DNA from 3 places in the Pseudoalteromonas sp. Z9A6 genome. Region 2 is predicted to be linked to each of the others. Evidence: predicted binding sites of a transcription regulator. Region 2 holds the regulator's gene; each other region holds the start of a gene.
The links. The regulator sigma-54, encoded in region 2, starts transcription at its own class of promoters, with help from an activator protein. The targets are predictions, from matches to a motif close to GTTGGCACGNNNNTNGNNT.
Positions count from the first base shown of each region.

Region 1: a site for sigma-54 is predicted at 4,059-4,077, ahead of GQR53_RS09300 (hemerythrin domain-containing protein). Genes of this name have one in related genera too.
Region 3: a site for sigma-54 is predicted at 3,939-3,957, ahead of GQR53_RS10970 (EF-hand domain-containing protein). Genes of this name have one in related genera too.

Region 1 is NZ_WTKZ01000019.1:9,877-17,660, forward strand. Features, by position in the region: gene GQR53_RS09275 (RluA family pseudouridine synthase) at 1-821, shown strand, start outside; gene GQR53_RS09280 (GGDEF domain-containing protein) at 998-2,917, shown strand; gene GQR53_RS09285 (DUF6500 family protein) at 2,954-3,172, opposite strand; gene GQR53_RS09290 (hypothetical protein) at 3,202-3,456, opposite strand; gene GQR53_RS09295 (hypothetical protein) at 3,516-3,770, opposite strand; gene GQR53_RS09300 (hemerythrin domain-containing protein) at 4,117-4,542, shown strand; gene GQR53_RS09305 (hypothetical protein) at 4,637-5,050, opposite strand; gene GQR53_RS09310 (TonB-dependent receptor) at 5,468-7,784, shown strand, end outside.
Region 2 is NZ_WTKZ01000009.1:2,624-10,407, reverse strand. Features, by position in the region: gene lptC (LPS export ABC transporter periplasmic protein LptC) at 1-38, shown strand, start outside; gene lptA (lipopolysaccharide transport periplasmic protein LptA) at 28-573, shown strand; gene lptB (LPS export ABC transporter ATP-binding protein) at 570-1,295, shown strand; gene GQR53_RS05395 (RNA polymerase factor sigma-54) at 1,365-2,864, shown strand; gene hpf (ribosome hibernation promoting factor) at 2,891-3,178, shown strand; gene ptsN (PTS IIA-like nitrogen regulatory protein PtsN) at 3,183-3,635, shown strand; gene rapZ (RNase adapter RapZ) at 3,654-4,499, shown strand; gene GQR53_RS05375 (HPr family phosphocarrier protein) at 4,542-4,814, shown strand; gene mgtE (magnesium transporter) at 4,947-6,305, shown strand; gene GQR53_RS05365 (protein disulfide oxidoreductase) at 6,364-6,915, shown strand; gene GQR53_RS05360 (YgiQ family radical SAM protein) at 7,084-7,784, opposite strand, start outside.
Region 3 is NZ_WTKZ01000025.1:7,026-14,809, reverse strand. Features, by position in the region: gene pepQ (Xaa-Pro dipeptidase) at 1-617, shown strand, start outside; gene GQR53_RS10985 (YigZ family protein) at 704-1,318, shown strand; gene GQR53_RS10980 (TrkH family potassium uptake protein) at 1,415-2,866, shown strand; gene GQR53_RS10975 (flagellar brake protein) at 2,911-3,573, shown strand; gene GQR53_RS10970 (EF-hand domain-containing protein) at 4,038-4,250, shown strand; gene GQR53_RS10965 (EF-hand domain-containing protein) at 4,314-4,526, shown strand; gene GQR53_RS10960 (calmodulin) at 4,666-4,878, shown strand; gene GQR53_RS10955 (EF-hand domain-containing protein) at 5,156-5,371, shown strand; gene trkA (Trk system potassium transporter TrkA) at 5,439-6,815, opposite strand; gene rsmB (16S rRNA (cytosine(967)-C(5))-methyltransferase RsmB) at 6,902-7,784, opposite strand, start outside.

The DNA of each region.
Region 1 (7,784 bases), on a different contig from region 2:
TATTACAATACGCCTATAAACATGACTTAAAGCCACTTGCTATGGCAGAGTTTTGGTGGGGAGCAGCACCTAAATCAGCAATTAGGCAGCATAAAAACTACTACCCTTCTTGTTACAGTAAATGCCAACCAATACTTGGGCACATGCTAAAGGGTTTAATGGTTGAAGATAACCCGCTACTTATCAACCCAGCTCAGGGTAAAGATTTAAGTATTGTTTATAAAGATGACGACTTACTTGTGGTAAATAAGCCCGCTGAGTTTTTATCAGTGCCTGGCGTTAATATTGATGACTCAGTTTATATGCGAATCAAAACGCAGTTTCCAGAGGCATCAGGCCCACTAATTGTACACAGATTAGATATGTCGACTTCTGGGTTATTGATGATTGCACTTAATAAACGCGTGCACAAAGCACTGCAAAAGCAGTTTATTGAACGCACCATAGATAAACGTTATGTCGCATTAGTTAATGGTAACGTAGCTGAGGATAGCGGAGTAATTGATTTACCCTTAGTGCTCGACTTTGATGATAAACCGCGCCAAATGGTGTGTTACACACACGGTAAGCCATCACTTACTACCTGGCAGGTTTTAGAGCGTAACAACAATATTACCCGATTACAGTTATACCCTAAAACAGGGCGAACTCATCAATTAAGAGTGCATTGTGCGCACAGCTTAGGTTTAAACATGCCAATTATAGGCGACACACATTACGGGCAAAAAGCCGAACGATTACATTTACATGCAGAATACTTAGCATTTACTCACCCTATTACGCTCGAGCGATTAGAGTTTGAAGTAGCCGCTGATTTTTAATAAAACCCATAACTACAGCGACTATATTATACAATGTGTTTGTTTTTATTAATTAAATTGATATCGTTTGTGGTCTTATTTTTTCAATGAGAAGTATAAAAACTGTTCAAACCCAAGTTTATTAAGCACTGTGAATAAGTATTTCAATAATAAAAATAAATCAGCAAAGGATTAACATGGCTAACAATACACAAATAAAGCTTTTAGGTAATACTTTATGGGCAAAGTATATTGTTCTTCTTTTATTTTTACTTTTTAGTAAACTTGCCTCTGCTAACGGCGATTCATTAAATGCAACTTCACATGCGCTAGACTTTGACACAACTCAAACTCTCATCAATAACATAAAACTAAATGAATTAGACTATCTTCAAAATGGAGACAAACTCACTCAAGCGTTTAAAATAAGCAAAGATCAAAATTGGGAAAAGCTTCATTTAGAAGCGGCCGCTTTGTATGCGGAGTTACTTTTTAGACAAGAAAAATACGCAGCGTTAAATACTCACTTATCCTATTACTTAAAGAACAAAGAGTTACCAAACCAAAAAAGTGTATATTTATTATTTCTCGAATCACAACTCAAGTCTCTAGCGAGGGATGCAAACCCAGCTCCAGCACACAAGCTAGCCACAAAATTAGAAGAGAGCCTGCAACAGCATTCATCTAAAGAAAAAATTATTATTTTACGAGCACTTGCTTACTATTACACCGATACAGACGCATTGAAAAAGACCCTAAATGTTGCACTAGAGGGGCTAGAATTAGCATTAAAAGATGACGACTCAGCATCTCAGGGATACTTTTTTAGAAAAATAGCCGATGCATATAATTATCTAAACGAAAAAGACAAAGCCATATATTATGCAAAAAAAGCGGTTGCGGCATATGAGCAAACACAAGACGGGCTTTTTACTGCAAAAGCATATTGGAGTTTAGGCAATATATTGCTCGAGATAAAAAAACCTAAAGATGCCTTAATATACCTAGACAAAGCATTGCTCTATTTTAAAAAAGCTAATATGCAAAAAGGCTTAACCTTTGCCCAATACTCAATTGCTAGCATTGAGTACTTACAAGCAAACTACGATAAAGCTTTAACTTTAACTAAAGAGAACATTGAGCTTGCTCGTTCTGCAGGTGTACACGACATGCAACTCGCATCGCTCATTTTGTTAGCTGACATATATATAAAACTAGATTTACTTGATCAAGCAAATGAAGCAAACGATGAGGTATTTTTAAACTTAGATAAATTCAGCCGCAGTATTTATAAAGCCGATTTTTTAAGTAAACGCTATGAGCTAAAGCGACGCCTTAACTACACTAACGAGGCTTTTGAAGCAATTGAACAAAAGCTCCTTTATACAAAAAAACACTACGAAGCTACCAGTGAAAGTAATATAAAAACACTACAGGTACAGTTTGAAGTAAAAGAAAAAGAAGAAAAAATACAGCAACTAGAGTACGAAAAAGACATTAGTGAACTACAAGCTAAAGAAGAGTACCAACAAAAAATAATTTGGCGACTCAGCGCTGCTATTGCGTTTATTTTAGTGATTGCTTCATTATTTTTATTTTATCGGCAAGCTCGACAACGTCAAAAATATCACGATATTTCATTAACAGATTATCTAACAAATAGCCCTAATCGCAGAGGAATAATGCGCGCAGCAGAAGCAAAGCTTGATGAAGGTAAAATGACGATAGCAATTGTTGACTTAGACTACTTTAAAAAAGTTAACGACCAATTTGGTCACGATGTTGGAGATTTAGTTCTTATTTCCTTTGCAAAGGCTGCAAAAGAAACACTAAGTGGTGATCATCAGTTTGGCCGCTACGGCGGCGAAGAATGGTTGTTTGCACTAAATTCGGTTGACGAACTAGCTATTCGAGATATATTTGACCAGCTAGCCACTAGGTTTACCGAGCATTGTAGTAATATAAAAGACCTTCCTAGTAATACAAAAATCACTTTTAGTGTGGGAGCCTCTGTAAGTAGCCCTTTAAAAAGCACACTAGATGTTCTTATTAAGCATGCAGATAAATTACTTTATAAAGCAAAAGAAAACGGCAGAAACCAAATCGTTGTTGATTAGATAAATACAGCTAAAAGTACTTGCTCAGTTAATTGACTAAAGTCCATCTAAAACCATCTGTTTAATTTTATGTGCTTTTACAAAATGATCTAATTTATGAGTGTGTATCCACCAAGTAGCGGCCTCCATAAGTAGCTCTGGGTCGTCGTTTTTATTGGCAAAAAATGCATAAAAAGAAAGCCCTACATTTTCGCCTTTAGCTGCTATTTTTTTATCGCACACAGTAATTATTTTTGCTCTTAGTTCTTCCCTCATACATACCTTATTTAATTATACTTTTACTATTAAAATACGCCATTTAAAAAGCTAACGATTAGCTGTAAAAGGCTTCTATCAACCAAGCCATGATTCTCAAGCTCTTTATTAGGCGTATTTACTTTTGCAGCTTTGCATTCATTATCTAATGTCTCATTTTTACGTGTATCGGTTTCGTATGCAATATCTGCTTGTTCCATACATTTTGCCGAGCCTGCGTAAGGCTGCGCCGCACAAGCGCTTAGTAATAAAAAAAGTGAAATTGCTATCAATAATTGCTTCATAAATAATCCTATTTTTACGCAACTTATTTACTTTAAATTACAGCTGCAAGTTAGCCTATTTACTTTTCTACCACCATTACAAAAAATTCAAAAAAGAACGTACCGATGGCATCAAAAAAAGTGTTATTTTTTTCATCCTTTTTAATTTGTGCGCTAATGCATTGATTGTAAACCTGTGAGCTTGTTTGAGCGCCATTTCGATCAACCATTTCAGCCTCTTCAATGCATAAGTTAGAGTCAGAACGCGGGGCTGTACTACATGCACTCAGTAAAGCGCACAGTAGTAATGCGGCGACGGGGCTTTTTATGTTCATCCTTAAACTATCCTATTAAGTTAACGTGCTACCTGCATTTATACCGATTGATGTTATATGTGGGAGTAACATATAGGTTGTACCTAAATAACGCTGTTACTTTATCACTGCAATAAAATAAACAACCAGTAAATATTTGTAAGGTTCTGTAGGAATTTATACTCACTTTTATAATTGAACTACGCAAAAGCCTGAAATTATTGCATTCATATCACTGTAAAATTTACAGTGATCGCAGCCAAAGAATAAAAAATTAAATTAAATTTATTAAAATACAATAACTTAATATTTGGCATTTAGTTTGCTAGTTAATGATATAAGCAAATAAATTGTAAAAGGACTAGTTATGAATATTTTTGAAGCACTACGTCATGACCATGACAAACAACGAGAATTGGTAGATGCGCTTATTCAAACACACGGCGACACAGAGCAGCGCCACACGCTAATGGATGAGCTAAAAACAGAATTAGAAAATCACGCAAAATTTGAAGAACGTTACTTTTATAACCCACTTATGTTTGATGACTTAACTCATGAAAAAGCGCGCCACAGCGTAGCTGAACATCACGAAATTGATGAATTAATTGAACAACTTGAAGATACCGAAATGAGCTCGTCAGCATGGTTAGTTGCAGCTAAAAAGCTACACCATTTGGTACATCATCATTTAAGTGAAGAAGAACACGAAGTGTTTCAATTAGCGGGTAAAGCACTTACCGAAGGGCAAAAAGAGAGCCTTGCTGAGCAATACAACGACGCAATGCATTAGTTGCATAACATGCAAACCTACTTCCACACACTCCCTGTGTACTTATTGGTTATAAGCCCTATGGCTTATAACCAATTTTTTTGCATGTACTTTATTACTTTACAGTAAATTTCACGTCTTGGTCGCGTAATAAGTAAAGTGCAAAACACGCAGCCCACATTGGCCATGCAGTAAAGAATAATAAGTTATTAAAGCCATCTATGTACTGGTTGTACGAAGAAAGTGTAGATAAACCATGCATTACAAAAATGATACCGTACGTTATACGCTTTTTAATACCTGCTAAAAATGCTAAAACAAGCACTAACTGCACCGCACCAATAATGTAAGCCACTATATCTGTAGAGCCACTAATACCGTAAAAATGTTCAAAAATACGTGCGCTATGCCCAGGATTAACAAACTTATCGAATGTCCACATAACCATTACAATAAACACGCCTAAACGCAAAGATAAAAGTGACCACTGCAAACGGTTTTGCACATCAGAATTCATTGAACCTGTCATAAAATTTCCTTAAATGAATATTAATAAACGTAGAAGTAAGCTAGACCGTATAAGTTATTTTTATTTCAAAAATTTTTAATTAAATTCATTAGTTAAGCCATGCTGTACTAAAAGTGAAGCTTATTTAAGTAATTTAAAAATGCTGCATAAAAGTTAACTCTTTTAAAATGTTAGCAGGTTGAAAGTAGTCTATAATTAATAAATCCTATTAAAAGCAAACATTTACATTCACTCTAATACAATCGCCCTATTAATATTTTATCGACTAATAAAACAATAGTACTTAATTACCAACTTTGTAATGCATCTGTTTTGTTATGTTCTAAAAAACAAAAAGAATCAAAATTTTACTGAAAGTTATTTTTAATCCTTTCGGTCTTTATCGCCAACAACATTTTAACCGTAGAGAGAAAACGTTTGAAACACGCATATTTAGCACTTTCCCTAGCCACCATATTAAATACACCACTTAATGCTTTTGCAGCCGAAGAATCAAAATCAGCAAAAGAAGGCGCAATTGAGCGTATTGAGGTGGCAAGCCAAGTTATTAAATCTCAAGGTCTTTCGGTTAAAAATGCCACTGTAGACGGCCCTTTTGGCGACAACTTAGCTCTACGAGATATAGCTCGTTCAGTAACACCAATTTCAAGCGAGTTAATAGAACAACTCAATATTACGACTTTACAAGATGTACTTGCAGTAAGCCCTAATACCTATTCAGCCAGTGGTTTTGGGGCACCAAGTTTACCTACTATTCGTGGGCAACTAGGTGAGCTTTTCCAAGATGGTACACGCCGCCAAGCAGGTAATAATGGCTTTGGCGTGCCGTTATCGTTCAACTCTATAGAACAAATAGATGTAGTAAAAGGCGCGCCACCGGTATTATTTGGCTCAAGCCAACGCAACGGTGGTTTTGTAAACTTACATTCTAAAAAAGCATCAACTGACGACAGTAAAGGCAAAGCAACGGTATCTGCAGGACGATGGGATCAGTACAGCGTTTTAGTTGATTACAGTGCACCTATAGTAAAAGACAAAGTAGGTTTTAGAGTAAGCGCTGAACACATTGATAACGGCAGTTACTACGACTTTTCGGGCACGAAAAGCGACAGCCTATTTGCAGCACTTAAGGTGTTACCTGATGACAAGAGCAGCTGGGATATTAACTTTGAGTTATACCAAGTTGAATTTACCGATAACGCAGGTATTAACCGCCCTACTCAAGCCTTAATTGATGATGGCCTTTATATTACCGGCCAAGGCGTGCAAGCCAATGGCAGTTCAGTTCCAACGGCAGGTTCTATTGTTTCACCTACTGGGCAAGTAAAAATAGACCGTAGTACAGTACTTACCGACCCTGACAATCAAAACGAAGCCACTACTTATTTACTACACAGCATTTATAAGCGTGAACTTTCAAACAATGCATCTATAAAAAATATTACGTATTTTCAGCACTTACAACGCGAAGAAATTGCACAAAATAGCTTTGTTGAAATTATAGATGGTGCCGATACCGCGCAAAACCGTACCGAACTGACTTACCAATGGAGCAACGAACAGCAAACAATTTTTGCTTTTGATGTGCGTTACAACCGCGTGCTAGGCTACAGCCAATTTACAACAGAAGCCGACTTACCTATTGATTTAACTGGCCCAATTTCAAATCGCCGCATTCCTTTAACTGATGCACAACAAGCACGCTTTGTTGAACTTCGCCCAGGTGTATTTGTATCGCCGGGTGGTCAGTACGATATTAATAACGACGGCAGTGGCGACTTTAACTTATCAGACACTACCGATTCGCGCTCATGGCAAACGGGTTTTGCTATTCAGCAAGATTCTGATTGGACTAATAAGTTTCATACAAGTGTTGGCTACCGCGTTGATTTTTATGACGTAGAAGCAAACGACCCAATAGCACCTGTAGGGCAAATTGCCGCCAGCGACAGCATTAACGACACTTTGCATTCAGGGCAAGTAAGTTTTAATTACCGACTCAGCGATGATTACACCACTTATGGCGCAGCAAGTTACAACGAAGCCACATCAAATAGCATGGCTGGCGGCACTACACTTGGTGGCGACAATACCATTAGTGCACAAAATTTTGCCACCGAAAATACCCTAGTTGAATTTGGTTTAAAATATGCACCAACCAATAGCGATTGGTACGCTGATGGCGCAATATTTAGTCAACGCCGTAGTTTACGTAACCGCGATGGCAGTAATACCGGTATTCGCACCACAGGTTTTGAAAGCCAAGTATTTTACGATGCCTACCCGTACTGGTTAAGCGCAGGTTATAGCTACATTGACGCCCGCTACGATAATTCTGCAAGTAGTCAAGATTCTGCCCAAGTAGCCGATGCATTTGACAACTCACGCCCTGATATTATTGCAGGCACCAGTGTGGGCGCTCCTAGTTTTACCGCATTTGCGCCTTCAAGTAGCCAAGTTCAAGGCATTCCAGAGCAATCTTTTAGCTTTAACGGAAATTATTCAATTAATTCGAAATGGCAAACGGGTTTTTCAGGTCTATATACAAAGAGTTACCCATTAGACTTTTTGGCAACCGTACATATTCGCGATCAGTACACATTAAACGTAAATACTAGCTATGCTTTTACGCCTAGCACCAAGTTACGCTTAGATGTAAACAACGTTACCAATCAAAAAAATTGGCGCCCTGTATTTGAAGGCGGTTATTTTGGTGCAACCTTGGCTTTTCCTG
Region 2 (7,784 bases):
TAATTAACCATACGCGAACCATATACTATGACCAATAAAATATTAAAATCACTTATAATTCCTACACTTATACTAGCGTTTAATAGTAGTGCTGCAGAGCAAAACACGCAACCTGCTGCCAATCAAATTTCAATAAGTGCCGACAAGCAAGAAGGTCAATTGAAAGCTAATGTGGGTATTTTTGAGAAAAACGTTGAGATTATTCACGGTAATCGCCGCATTACAGCCGATCGCCTCGAAGTACACAAACGTGATGAACTTGGTGATAATAAACAATTATTAATTGCCACAGGTAGCCCTGCGCACTTTGAAGAAAAGCAATCAGACGGCACGACTATGAGCGCCAGTGCTGACGAAGTACGTTATGATGTATCTAAGCGTTTTTTAACGCTTGTTGGTAATGCACAAGTATCGCAAGCCGGACAAAAAATAAATGCTAAAAGCATTACCTACGACATAGAGCAGCAGCTCATCAGTGCCGAAAAAGATGAAAACTCAACTGACCGCGTTCACACAATTTTAGTACCGATCGAAACTAAAAAAAGTAAAAAAGGCGATAAAGGTCAACCATGAGCACATTAAAAGCAGAACTATTGGCAAAAAGCTATAAAGGTCGTGAAGTTGTAAAAAACGTCGGCCTTGAAGTACAAGCTGGCAGTATAGTTGGCTTACTTGGCCCTAACGGTGCTGGTAAAACAACGACTTTTTATATGATTGTAGGGCTTGTTCCTAGCGACAAAGGTAAAATATCTATTGATGATAACGATATTACTCTTTTACCTATGCATAGTCGTGCTAGATTAGGCATAGGCTACTTACCACAAGAGTCATCGATTTTTAGAAAGCTGACTGTTTATCAAAACTTAATGGCCATTTTAGAAACGCGCAAAGAACTAAATAAACAAGCCAGAGAAGACACGCTCAATAACTTATTAGATGAATTTAGCATACAACACATTCGTGATAGCCAAGGTATGGCATTATCGGGTGGAGAGCGTCGTCGTGTAGAAATAGCACGAGCACTGGCAGCAGATCCTAAATTTATATTACTGGATGAACCGTTTGCCGGTGTTGACCCTATTTCGGTATTAGATATAAAGAAAATAATAGAACATCTTAAAAATCGTGGGATTGGTGTATTAATTACCGACCATAACGTAAGAGAGACCCTTGATGTTTGTGAAAAAGCCTACATTGTTTCTCATGGGGAGCTGATTGCATCAGGTACTCCAGAACACGTATTAAATGATAAAACAGTACGCGATGTTTACTTAGGCGAGCAATTTAGGCTGTAACATTTACGCCATGTCTTTAAGCATCTGCTAGTATTAATTATAACAACATAAAAGGATTGTTAGAGATACATGAGGCAATCACTACAGCTGCGCATGGGCCAGCAACTTACAATGACTCCACAGTTGCAACAAGCTATTCGTTTGTTGCAACTCAGTACATTGGATCTCCAGCAAGAAATACAAGAAGCTCTCGACAGTAATCCACTATTAGAGGTTGAAGAGGCAGACTATTCTGAAGACGCTGCTGGTAAAAACGAGCAAAAAGCTGATACCGATGACATAACTGTTAGCGCATCTGCTGATGATGCTCCGAGCGAATACGAACAAGATACTGGTGAAGCACTTGCAAAAGACACGCTAAGTGACGACATGGCTATGGATGTTAGTTGGGATGAGTACATGAGTGCCGCCCCAGCAGCCTCATCAGGTCCAATGCCTGAAGACGAATCTATATACCAAGGCGCCTCTACTGAAACGCTCCATGAGTATTTAATGTGGCAATTACAACTAACGCCATTTAGCCCTACCGATGAAGCCATCGCGATTGCGATTGTAGAGGCCGTCGATGATTCAGGTATTTTAACTCTCAGTTGCGAAGAAATTTTAGAAAGCTTTAATCAAGAAAACGAAGATGATAACGAAGTCGAACTTGATGAAATTGAAGCGGTATTAAAACGCATTCAACTGTTTGATCCTGTTGGTATTGCTGCACGTAGTTTACAAGAGTGTTTGTGTATTCAGCTTAATCAATTTGATAAAGAAACACCTTACATTAATGAAACGAAAATGATTTTAACCGAGCATATTGATCTATTAGCAGCTCGCGACTATCGTACATTAATGAAAAAAACTAAGCTTAAAGAAGAAGAGCTTAAAGAAGTGATGACACTAATACATACTCTCAACCCAAAACCTGCAGATACTATTGTAAGGGAAGAATCTGAGTATGTTATTCCTGATGTGTCAGTTAAAAAAATTAAAGGTCGCTGGGTTGTCGAATTAAACCCAGATAGCATGCCTAAAATTCGTGTTAATAGCCAATACGCGGCAATGTCTCGCACTGTAAAATCAAGTGGCGACAGCCAGTTTATTCGCTCACATTTACAAGAAGCTAAATGGTTTATTAAAAGCTTAGAAAGTAGAAACGACACGCTATTAAAAGTTACTAATTGTATTGTTAAGCAACAACAAGGATTTTTTGAACATGGCCCTGAAGCCATGAAACCAATGGTTTTAAATGATGTCGCTGAAATGGTAGAAATGCACGAATCGACAATTTCGCGTGTGACTACTCAAAAGTACATGCATACACCCCGTGGTATATTTGAGCTTAAATATTTTTTCTCAAGCCATGTAAGTACTGAAAACGGTGGTGAATGTTCATCTACAGCAATACGTGCGCTTATCCGAAAATTAATCGCAGCAGAAAACTCAGCAAAACCATTGAGTGATAGCAAAATAGCGGATATATTGGCTGAGCAAGGAATTAAAGTAGCAAGACGTACAATCGCAAAATACCGTGAATCTCTTGCTATTCCACCGTCAAATCAGCGTAAAAGTCTGATTTAAGACGCTAAACTAAGAGGGTAATGCTTATGCAACTAAACTTAACTGGTCGTCACGTAGAATTAACCGATTCACTAAGAGACTATATTAATACTAAATTTGCGAAGCTTGAAAGACACTCTGATCATATTAATAATGTTCATGTCATTCTCGATGTAGAAAAATTAAATCAAAAAGCAGAAGCCACAATACACGTAAGCGGTGCTGAGCTATTTGCCTCTACAGAACATCAAGATATGTATGCCGCTATTGACTCGTTGATCGACAAGCTCGATCGCCAAGTAATCAAACACAAAGAGAAGCTTGCTCGACACTAATATGATGAAATTAAGTTCACTTATATGCCAGGACTGCAGCAAAGCTGCGGTCCTTTTTAATAGCAAAAAAAGAATTTTAGAGTTCATTAGCGAACTTGCTCACGACAAACTTCCGTATTTACCGCAACAAGATATTCTTAACGCTTTAATGAGCAGAGAGAAATTAGGTAGTACAGGTATAGGGCGTGGCATTGCTATTCCTCATGGAAGAATGAGCGGTGCAGAAGAGCCTTTGGCTTTAGTGCTCGTTAGCGAAACTCCAATAAACTTTGATGCAATCGATAATCGCCCTGTTGATATTTTTGTCGCACTCATCGTACCAGATGGCGATAACCAGCAGCACTTAAAGACTCTAGCAACCATTGCTGATAAACTAAACAACAAAGATTTTTGTAAACAGTTACGCAGTGCAAAATCTGATACTGAGCTTTACCAAGTTATTGTCGATCAATCATAGTTTTATAAAGGGTGTTAAATGGAGTTAATTATCATAAGCGGCCGTTCTGGTTCTGGAAAGTCGGTTGCTTTGCGCATTGTAGAAGATTTAGGTTATTATTGCGTAGATAATATTCCAGTAAACCTACTACCTTCATTAGTTCGCAGTGTGTCTGATAGCTACGATAAAATTGCTGTTAGCATAGATGTGCGCAACATCCCTAAAGAACAAGATGAATTTAACGATATTCTTGAATACTTGCCTGGCTTTGCAAACCCTACGTTGTTTTATTTAGATAGCGACGATCAGACATTGATCAAACGCTTTTCTGAAACACGCAGATTACACCCACTATCAATAGACTCGTTGCCCCTTGATTTAGCCATCAAAAAAGAAAAAGAATTACTTGATGTATTAACCACTCGCGCCGACTTTATGATAGATACGACTGATTTAAGTGTTCATCAACTCGCTGAATCTATTCGTGAAAAGATTTTAGGTAAAAAAGATAAGCAACTGATTGTCACATTTGAATCATTTGGTTTTAAACACGGTATACCAAAAGAAGCAGACTACGTATTTGATGCACGCTTTTTACCAAATCCACACTGGGAACCAGAGTTAAAGCCTTTAAATGGGTTAGATCAACCGGTTAAAGACTATTTAGCTAATCACAGCATAGTGCAAAAATTCACATGGCAAATTCAAACATTTGTACAAACGTGGTTACCACATTTAGAACGAAATAACCGCAGTTATTTAACCATTGCTATTGGGTGTACAGGCGGGCAACATCGCTCTGTGTATTTAGCGCAAACTATCGGTGAAAGTTTCGCAATGACACATCCCAATGTAAAAATTCGCCATCGCGAGCAAGAAAAATAATATAGCTGAATAATCACCTGTTCAGCTTAGGTAGAGTAAGTTATGCATTGTGAAGATACCTTTTTAATAAAAAACAAATTAGGCTTACACGCCAGAGCAGCTACTGTGCTTGCGCAATTAGCAGTACAATTTGATGCGACAATCACATTATTCCAAGATGACAAAGAAGCAGCAGGCGATAGCGTACTTGCACTAATGTTACTTGAAAGTAGCCAAGGAAAAGAAGTTAAAGTTGTTTGTAAAGGCCCTGATTCTGAGCAAGCTTTACACGCTGTTGGAGAATTAATAGCACAACGCTTTAATGAACAAGAATAACCTGTTTTATAAAAACAATATTCGCATTACTAATGCTTCAATTAAAACAGATATATAAAATAGATAGGTTAGTAACGCCAGTTAACTCACCTCCCCCCCATAAAGTAATATAACAATTTATAAAGGACGCCAATGCCTGAAGCTTTTGAACAAGATTACCCACTACAGCAACTAAAACAGGTGACGAAGTCACTCAATAGTGGTCAATTTGTTCAAGTTAGGCGCATGCTCGCAAAAACGGCTCCTTGTGATACCGCATTATTATTAGAATCATCACCGCATAAAATTCGCCGACTGCTTTGGCAATTGGTCGATCCTGATGTGCAGGGTGATGTTCTTGAAGAATTATCTGAAGATGTTCGTTTAGGCATTATTGCCCAAATGGAACCTAAGCACATTGCCGCCGCAACTGAAGACATGGGCCACGATGACTTAGGTGAAGTATTACGTAGCCTGCCAGATACCGTCTATAAAGACGTTGTTAGCGCGATGGACATTCAAGACCGTGAACGTGCCACGCAAGCACTGTCATATCAAGAGCGTTCAGCAGGTGCGCTAATGAACACCGATACGGTGACCATTCGCCCTGATGTAACACTCGATGTTGTACTTCGTTATATTAGACTGCGTGGTGAGTTACCAGAGGGTACAGATGATTTATATGTTGTTGATAAACATAACTGCTTTATAGGCGCTTTATCGCTGAGTACATTATTAACTAATCCGCCAGAAAAAATTGTGCGCGATTTAATGGATGAAGATTGTGAGTCTATCCCAATCTCAATGGATGAAAGTGAAGTAGCGCAATTATTTGAGCGCCATAATTGGATATCGGCCCCTGTGGTGGACGATAACGACCAACTCCTCGGTCGTGTTACTATCGATGACATCGTTGATGTAATCCGAGAAGATGCCGAGCATAGCTTATTAAGCCTAGCCGGTCTTGATGATGAAGAGGATACATTCGCGCCTGTACTAAAAAGCTCTAAAAAACGCTCAGTTTGGCTAGGAGTTAATTTACTAACCGCACTTGCAGCTGCTTTTGTAGCTAGCTTTTTTGAAGGCACTTTAGATGTGCTACCTATTTTGGCTGTGCTTAACGGTATTGTCCCTTCTATGGGTGGTGTTGCTGGTAGCCAATCATTAACGCTTGTTATCCGTGGTATTGCAGTAGGTCATATAAACCAAACAAACCAACGTTTCTTGATGATGAAAGAACTGGCCATTGGCGCGCTAAACGGTATTTTGTGGTCACTATTAATTGCGGGTGTTATTGCGCTATGGCAGTGGGACTTTATGCTTGGTGGCGTACTCGCTTTCGCTATGTTTATGAACTTAGTGGTGGCAGGTGTTGCTGGTGCAAGTATTCCAATAATTCTTAAAAGAATGAATATAGACCCTGCTCTTGCAGGGAGTGTGGTGCTAACCACGGTGACTGATATTGTTGGTATATTCGCCTTTTTAGGTACTGCTACATGGTTGCTGATATAAATTAAACGCTTTAAATGTAAAAAACTACAGCAAAAATACTTAGGGTAAATCAGTAGCTATGGCAACGGATACCAAACATAAAAATGACATACCTAAAAAAACGCTAAAACAAAAAAGCGTATCCATATTAAAAAGTGTACTGGTATATGGCTCTATATTTTTCGTCCTTTATACCGCCGTCAATTGGTGGCGGCAACCTGTCATGCCAGCAAATCCTCAATTACAATTAATCGATTATAAAGGGCAAAACATTGATTTAGCAGCAATGAGCCAAGATAAACCCACGCTTGTGTATTTTTGGGGAACTTGGTGTCCTATTTGTAGTATTACCTCCCCTGCCATAAACGAACTCGCAAACGAGAATAAATACCCCGTTGTGAGCATCGCGATAAAATCAGGCTCTGATCAAGAGCTGCATGATTATTTAAATGAGCAGGGCTACAGCTTCAGTACTGTTAACGATCAACACGGGGAGATATTTTCCGATTGGCAGGGACAAGTCACGCCATCTTATATAATCTTAAAAGATAATAAAATGACGCAAGGACTCACCGGCATTCAGCCGTTATGGTCACTTAAATTGCGTTTGTGGTTATCATCAATGCTTTAAAAAAAAACTAAACTTAGCACAGGATATCTAAGGAGAGGGGCTCTAAAACCTCACCCTATATCACCTACAATAATATAGATAATAAAGAGCAAAGCTGACTTAATTTACGTATACAAAAGCTAAAAAACGCGTGCCGCAATTAGCCTTATCTATTAGCAAATAAAATTACTAACGTGTGCTTTGTCGATTACCGCCTACTTTTGGCTTAGTGTTTGCCTTTTTAAATTGGCTAAAACCGGTATGTCGCGTTAGTGCTGGACGCCCACCTTTTTTACCACCTTTACCTGCTTTTTCATCGCGCCCTTCTTCTGGAACTAAACAGTTAGGCCCTTTACCAATTAAATTAGCTTTACCCATTTTACGTAGAGCTTCACGTATCATTGGCCAACCAGCTGCATCGTGGTAGCGTAAAATAGCTTTATGTAATCTACGTTGGCGTGCGCCTTTAGGTACTGGAACAACTTCTGAGTTGTTTTTTATATTACGCAAAGAGTTCATCTCTGTATGGTAAATAGTCGTCGCATTAGCCATAGGTGATGGGTAAAAATTTTGTACCTGATCAAGCTTAAAGTCGTTTGATTTAAGCCATAAAGCCATGTTTACCATGTCTTCATCTTTTGTACCTGGGTGAGCAGATATAAAGTAAGGAATTAAATACTGCTTTTTACCGGCTTCTTTAGAGTACTTATCAAATAGTTCTTTAAATTGATCGTACGCTCCCATACCTGGTTTCATCATTTTTGATAATGGACCATCCTCTGTATGCTCTGGCGCTATTTTTAAGTAACCGCCTACATGGTGCGTTACTAATTCTTTAACGTAACGCGGGTCGCGTACAGCTAAATCGTAACGTACACCTGAAGCAATCA
Region 3 (7,784 bases), on a different contig from region 2:
ACACCCACAACTCATTTTTAATTGATGCCGGTGCAAACTTTAATGGTTACGCTGCTGATATTACTCGTACGTATGATTTTAAAAAGCAGGGTGAGTTTGCTGAGCTTGTACAAGCGATGACTGTTCAACAAATCGAGTTAGGTAAAGGTTTAAAGCCGGGTATGCTTTATGGTGATTTACACGTTGAATGTCATAATCGTATCGCACAAATACTTAGTGACTTTAAAATTGTTAACCTACCCGCGGAGGAAATTGTTGAGCGTAAAATTACATCTACTTTCTTCCCGCATGGACTAGGACATCACCTAGGTTTACAAGTGCATGATATGGGTGGTTTTATGAGTGACGAAAAGGGCACACATCAACCATCGCCTGAAGGGCATCCGTTCTTGCGTTGTACTCGCCTGATCGAAAAAAACCAAGTGTTTACTATTGAGCCAGGTTTATACTTTATTGATTCACTGCTTGGTGATTTAGCGCAAACCGATAATAAGCAGTTTATTAACTGGGAAAAGGTAGAGTCATTTAAACCATTTGGCGGCATTCGTATTGAAGATAACATTATTGTTCATGAAGATAGCCTAGAGAATATGACGCGTAATTTAGAACTCGATTAATTTCTATAAAGACGAGTTAGCGAATAAACGTTAAAATATGCATATGAACGGGGCCTTTAGGCCCCATTTTTAATTGAGCTTTTAATATGTCTGAATATAACTATCCCGCTGCTGACGTTTTTCATCAAGAAGAAATTAAAAAAAGTACGTTTATAGTCCACATTGCACACACCCCCGATTTAAATTCAGCAAAAACATTTATTAAAAGCATTGAAGAAAAGTATAGCGATGCACGTCATAACTGCTGGGCACATGTGGCAGGCAACCCTGGTGGCAGCCATGTTTATGGTTTTTCGGATGATGGTGAACCTAATGGCACTGCGGGGAAACCTATGTTAAATGTGCTGGTGGGTTCGGGCCTTGGCGAAATCACTGCCGTGGTGACACGTTATTTTGGCGGCATAAAATTAGGCACCGGCGGGCTAGTACGTGCTTATGGTGGCTCATTAAATAATGCACTAGTAAAATTGCAAACGGTGCTTAAAGTTCCCAGCGTTGAAATTACTGGGAGTAGTGAGTACAGCATGCAAGGCGCGATTGAGCAGTTATTAAAAACAAAGTATCAAGTGCTTAATATTGATAAGCAATTTACTGCTAATATTGAGTGGGTGATTACAATCGATAGCCGCGAAGCCAAGCAAGCAATCAAAGATATTTTTGATTTAAGTCACGGCGCAGTTGAGTTAACTATTAAAGAGTAATAACCTACACAAATTGCATATAATGCATACTGACCCTATTTAATTTGGTTGATACTACTCAGCCTGAATTTACTAATAATAAAAGCGACAAGCTAAATGCAATTTCGTACCATCATAAAAATTCTTGGCCAACTTGTTGCGCTGTTTAGTATTACCATGGTGCCTCCGGCACTGGTGTCTTTAATATACAAAGACGGTGGTGGTGTTCCCTTTGTTTTAGCATTTATCTTTAGTGTTGTTATTGGCATGATGGCTTATTACCCAAACCGCCATGAAAACGGTGATTTAAAAGCACGTGAAGGCTTTTTAATTGTTGTTTTGTTTTGGCTGGTACTTGGGGCGTTTGCGTCCTTGCCGCTTATCTTTTTACAAGAACCTAACTTATCGCTCGCCGATGCGGTATTTGAAGCATTTTCTGGCTTAACAACCACCGGCGCTACAGTGCTTACCGGTATTGAGTATTTACCCAAGTCGGTATTGTTTTATCGCCAGCAACTCCAGTGGTTTGGCGGTATGGGTATAATCGTACTCGCTGTTGCTATACTCCCAATGCTAGGTGTTGGTGGTATGCAGTTGTACCGCGCTGAAATACCAGGGCCTGTAAAAGATTCTAAAATGACCCCGCGAATTGCCGATACTGCAAAGCACCTTTGGTATATTTATGTGTCGTTGACTATTACTTGTATGCTGGCTTATTGGGCTGCAGGAATGGAGTGGTTTGATGCTATATGTCATGCATTCTCAACGGTGGCGATAGGTGGTTTTTCTACTTACGACGCCTCCATGGGGCACTTCGACAGCCCTGTAATTAACTTTATTTGTGTGTTCTTTTTAATTATTGCCGCTGTTAACTTCTCCCTGCATTACGCCGCAGTGGCCAGTCGTAACATACAAGTTTATATTCGAGATCCTGAGTTTAAGGTGTTTTTGTGTATTCAATTAGCGCTGGTGGTTATTTGTTTTACCGTACTTTCCTCTAACGAAATATTTGCTAATGGCGATGAAACCCTCGATCAGGCGTTATTTCAAGCTGTTTCAATGAGTACAACAGCAGGCTTTGCTACGGATAACTTTTCAACATGGCCATTGTTTTTACCTATTTTACTTATATTTTCGAGCTTTATTGGTGGCTGTGCAGGCTCTACCGGTGGTGGCATGAAAGTAGTGCGCGTGTTCTTACTTTATTTACAGGGTGTGCGTGAGCTCAATCGTTTAGTGCATCCTCGTGCTATATATTCAATCAAGCTGGGTCGTAAGGCGTTGCCAGATAAAGTAGTAGAAGCTGTGTGGGGTTTTTTCTCTGCTTATGCGCTGGTATTTATTATTATTATGTTAGCGCTTATGGGCACGGGTATGGATAACATAACTGCGTTCTCAGCCACTGCGGCTTGTTTAAATAACTTAGGGCCTGGTTTAGGAGATGTAGCGTCGCATTATGGTGCTATAACCGATGGTGCTAAATGGTTGCTTACTATTGCAATGGTGTTTGGTCGTTTAGAAATATTTACTTTATTAGTGTTATTTACGCCTACTTTTTGGCGTGGATAAACGAGTCGTTTAAATTTTAATATACAAGTTAGTGGGAAAGGGATATGCCAACTTCAAATCTAGACAAATTACATCAACTAACTACAAGTGGTTTGGTCGATTTAGAAATATTAACCCCAACCGACAGTAAACGTGTAAAAACCGAGTTTGTTGGTTTGCTTGAAAATAAATTTATTATTTTAAATTACCCAAACTCTAGACGTTTACCTGCTAGTAGTGACTATTTACGTGATGGTGTAATGGTTGTTGTTAGAGCATTAATTGAAGGTAGTGGTGGGCAAGTTATAGCGTTTCGCCAACAAATAATGTCGGTTGCGTCTCACCCGGCTAAGCTTATATTTATTAACTATCCTAAGCAGGTGCAGTTATTTGCACTGCGCTCGCAAACGCGTATACCTACCTTATTACCTGCAAAGCTAAAGCTAAGTGACGACAGAATACTTGAAGGCCTCATTAAAGACATTTCGCTAACAGGAGTAATGTTTGATATTAGAGGTGATCAGCAAGATGAAAATATTAAAGATATGCAATGCACAGTAATACTCAATAGCAGCGATAAAAGTTTTGAAGGCGAAATTTGCAGTGCTAAGGAACATGTCGCAGGCGTGCGTTGTGGAATTAAGCTACTAGCAAGCGAGGATGAAATGAAAACCTTTATGAAAGAGCATTTTATAGACCCATCTGCGCTTGAGCCCACCGTTGAATAAATCGTTTTTCGCTTATTTGCAACAAAATGGCGTTTTACGTGAGTATTTATAAAGTATTTTTTGTTTTTATATAATTAAATATATTATTTAAATAAAACAATGTTTTACGTGTTTTTTGTTATGGCTTTTTTTTTGTTGTTATAGCTACTTCGTTAAAATTAACCTTAATTATTTTTTAAAATCCCTCCTTTTATAGCTCTACATTTTAAAATGTATCTTTTTATATAAACATAACTATTTGTTTTTAATGACTTTAGTTTTTCACCTTTAAAGCGTGTTGCGAAAAGGCAACAGTAATGACTCTGAAAATTCCTCCTTATTGTACGTTTTATTTTTAACTTATTGAAAGTTAATGGCTTTTCAATGTTGGCATTTAAGTTGTAATAGTCAGGGTGTACTGAACGAAATCGTGATTCAAAGTGAAATACTTAATCGCACACACATAAATTTGAAGGATACATATTATGAAAAGCATTAATAAAACTTTAGCACTTATCGCTATTGCATCTTCTTCAGCCGCTTTTGCAGCAACAGATTTTGACACACTTGATGTAGACGGCAGTGGCACAATTAGCCAAGCAGAAGCATCAGTAGACGCAAAATTAATGAGCATGTTCTCTGAACTTGATACAGACCAAGACGGCGAACTATCTAAAGAAGAGTTTTCACAAGTATAAGCTTAAAACTCTGGGGCGCTACTAAGAGCCCCACATTACTCATAAAATTGAAGGATACACGTTATGAAAACATTAAATAAAGCATTAGCACTTGTGGCACTAGCATCTTCTTCAGCCGCGTTTGCAGCAACAGATTTCGATACATTAGATGTAGATGGCAGTGGCACAATTAGCCAAGCAGAAGCATCAGTAGATGCAAAGCTAATGAGTATGTTCTCAGAACTTGATACTGACCAAAATGGTGAGTTATCAAAAGAAGAATTTTCAGAAGCTTAATTTAAAGTATTTATCCTGAGTTGCCAAAGACAACCTAAGTAGGCAAGGGAGCTTACGAAAGAGGATAACAAGGAAGTGAAAAATTACGTTTTAAGTTAAACGAAGCAATTTTTTTGATAGAACATTGAAGGATTAAGTTATGAAAAATTTAAATAAAGCATTAGCACTTATAGCACTAGCGTCTTCTTCTGCTGCATTTGCAGCATCAGGTTTTGACAGCCTTGATATTGATGGTAGCGGCACAATTAGCCCAAGCGAAGCGGCAGTTGATACAGATTTAATGGCCGAGTTTATTGAGCTAGATACCGACGGTAGCGGCGAGCTTTCTAAAGAAGAGTTTGCTAATTACTAATTAACCTGAACTCTGGATAATAAATCTATCTCTAGCAGCTATTTTCAGCGCTAACTGCGTTGAATTTACTTGCAATAGGCCAGCTATTGACGCGTAAATTCGCCTTGTTTTCACTGAAAATCTCTGGCTAGAGAAAATAAATTTAAATATCACCATGATTCAATACGTTAGTAAATCTCTTAACCAGAGTACAGGTTAACTAACCTTTTTCAGATTAAACATTTTTCACAGTCAGGGATCTTTGAAAAGGACTTCCCATATTACTAGGAATATTATTATGAAAACATTCAATACAACACTTGCAGTTATCGTTTTAGCATCTTCATCAGCAGCATATGCAGCAGTGGACTTTGCCTCTTTTGATGCAGATGGCGACGGTGCGATTACAATGGAAGAAGCAAAGGTTAACCCTCAGCTTGTAAAGATTTTTGATGATTTAGATACTGATGGAAATGGTGAAATCTCTAAAGAAGAGTTTTCAAAGGTACAGTAATCAATATTCGAAGATACTCCACTAAAGCCGCCTTAGTCAGCGGCTTTTTTGCGTTTATGCCAAATAATTATAAGAATATAGCACTTACCTGGAATAGCTTTTCTACAACGGTAATGTGTTTCTTGTCGATTAGAAACATAATGACATGATCGCCCGACATAATAATTGTATCATCGTGGGCTATCAGTACATCGTCGTTACGTACTATTGCGCCAATAGTAGTACCAGCAGGGAGTTTAATGTCGGCAATAGCACGGCCAACCACTTTTGAAGTGTTTTCATCGCCATGAGCAACGGCTTCAATTGCTTCTGCTGCACCTTTGCGTAATGAGTACACATTAACAATATCACCACGGCGTACATGAGTAAGCAATGCCGATATAGTGGCTTGCTGCGGCGATATGGCAATATCTATTTCGCCGCCTTGTACCAAATCAACGTAAGCACCACGCTGGATAAGCACCATGGTTTTTTGTGCGCCCATACGTTTTGCAAGCATGGCTGACATAATGTTTGCTTCATCGTCGTTGGTTACGGCAATAAACACATCTACTTGTTCAATATGCTCTTCTGAGAGCAGTTCTTGATCAGATGCGTCACCACAAAAAACGACCGTGTTATCGAGCATTTCCGAGAGTTGCTCGGCACGCTCTTTACTGCGTTCAATTAATTTAACCGTGTGGTTTTTTTCAAGTGAGCGGGCAAGGCCTGCCCCAATGTTACCGCCACCAGCTATCATAATTTTTTTGTAAGAACGCTCTAGTTTTTGTAGCTCGTTCATTACTGCGCGTATATGTTTTGTAGCGGCAATAAAAAACACTTCGTCATCGGCTTCAATAACGGTGGTACCCAATGGTTTTATTGCTTTACCTTGACGATAAATAGCTGCAACACGGGTTTCTACATTAGGAATATGCTCTTTAAGTGCAGATAACGCATAACCTACAAGTAAACCGCCATAGTAAGCTTTTACGGCTACTAACGAGAGCATGCCATCAGCAAACTGCAATACTTGCAGAGCACCAGGGTAGTCAATTAAACGGCGAATATACTTAGTGACCAGTGCTTCGGGAGCAATGTAATGATCGATTGGTAAATCATCGTTTTGAAATAGTTTTTCGCGGTACTTTAAATATTGCTCTGAGCGAATGCGGGCAATTTTAGTGGGCGTTTTAAAAATACTGTACGCCACTTGGCATGCAACCATGTTCACTTCATCTGAACTGGTTACCGCAATAATCATATCGGCATCTTCAGCACCTGCACGGCGTAATACATCAGGATGCGCGCTGTGGCCCATAACCCCTTGTAAGTCGTACTTATCTTGAAGTTCACGTAATCGGTTACCGTCTATATCAACAACGGTAATTTCGTTTTGTTCGCCAACTAAGTTTTCAGCAAGCGTAGCACCAACTTGCCCGGCACCGAGTATAATTATTTTCATTATTTACCCGTGGTATTGATCATAATTTAATTAAAAAAATAGCCATTTAATGTTTCATAAATGGCTAACTATTTAGTGTACGGCTATTAGGCTTTTTTAACTAGCTTAGCGTAATAAAATCCATCACTTTCACCGGGCAGTAACTGCAAACCTGGCGTTGTTACGGTATCGTTTTCGTGTAGAGGTATATGTTCTACATCATCATTATTAGCTAAAAACTTAGCAACTTGCTGTTGGTTTTCTTGTGGAAGAACCGAACACGTAGCATATACCAATGTGCCACCTGGTTTTAACAGTGGCCAAATGCTATCAAGAATATCGCTTTGTAACTTAGCTAAGTCTTCGATGTCTGATGCGCGACGTAACCATTTTATGTCAGGGTGACGGCGAATTACACCAGTGGCCGAACAAGGCACATCAAGTAAAATACGATCAAATAATTTTTCATCCCACCATGTATGTGGTTGTGATGCGTCGCCACATTGTAGGTCTGCACCTAAGCCAATGCGAGTTAAGTTTTGCTTAACACGTTCAAGGCGAGTTGAGTCGCTATCAAGTGCAAGTACATCTGCATCAGCAAGCTCTAAAATATGACATGTTTTACCGCCAGGTGCTGCGCAGGCATCCAAAATATAGTCATCTGCTTTAGGTTCTAAAAAGCGGGCTGCCAACTGTGCAGCAGCATCTTGTACTGAACATGCACCTGTATCAAACTCAGGCAACGAAAATACATCACGTGGTTTGGCAAGTTTAATCCCATCAATAAAATCAGGGTTTAAGGTGTGTTCAATATCGTTAGCGCTAAGCATGTCGCTGTATTCTTGCGTGCTAAATTGGGCTTGATTGACACGAAGCCACATTGGCGCTTGTTGCTGGTTTTCTTCAAGTAGTGCTTCCCAGCTATCTGGGTAGGCTGTTTGCACCTGTTTAATAAACCAATTTGGATGGTTGTATAAACATACCGGAATA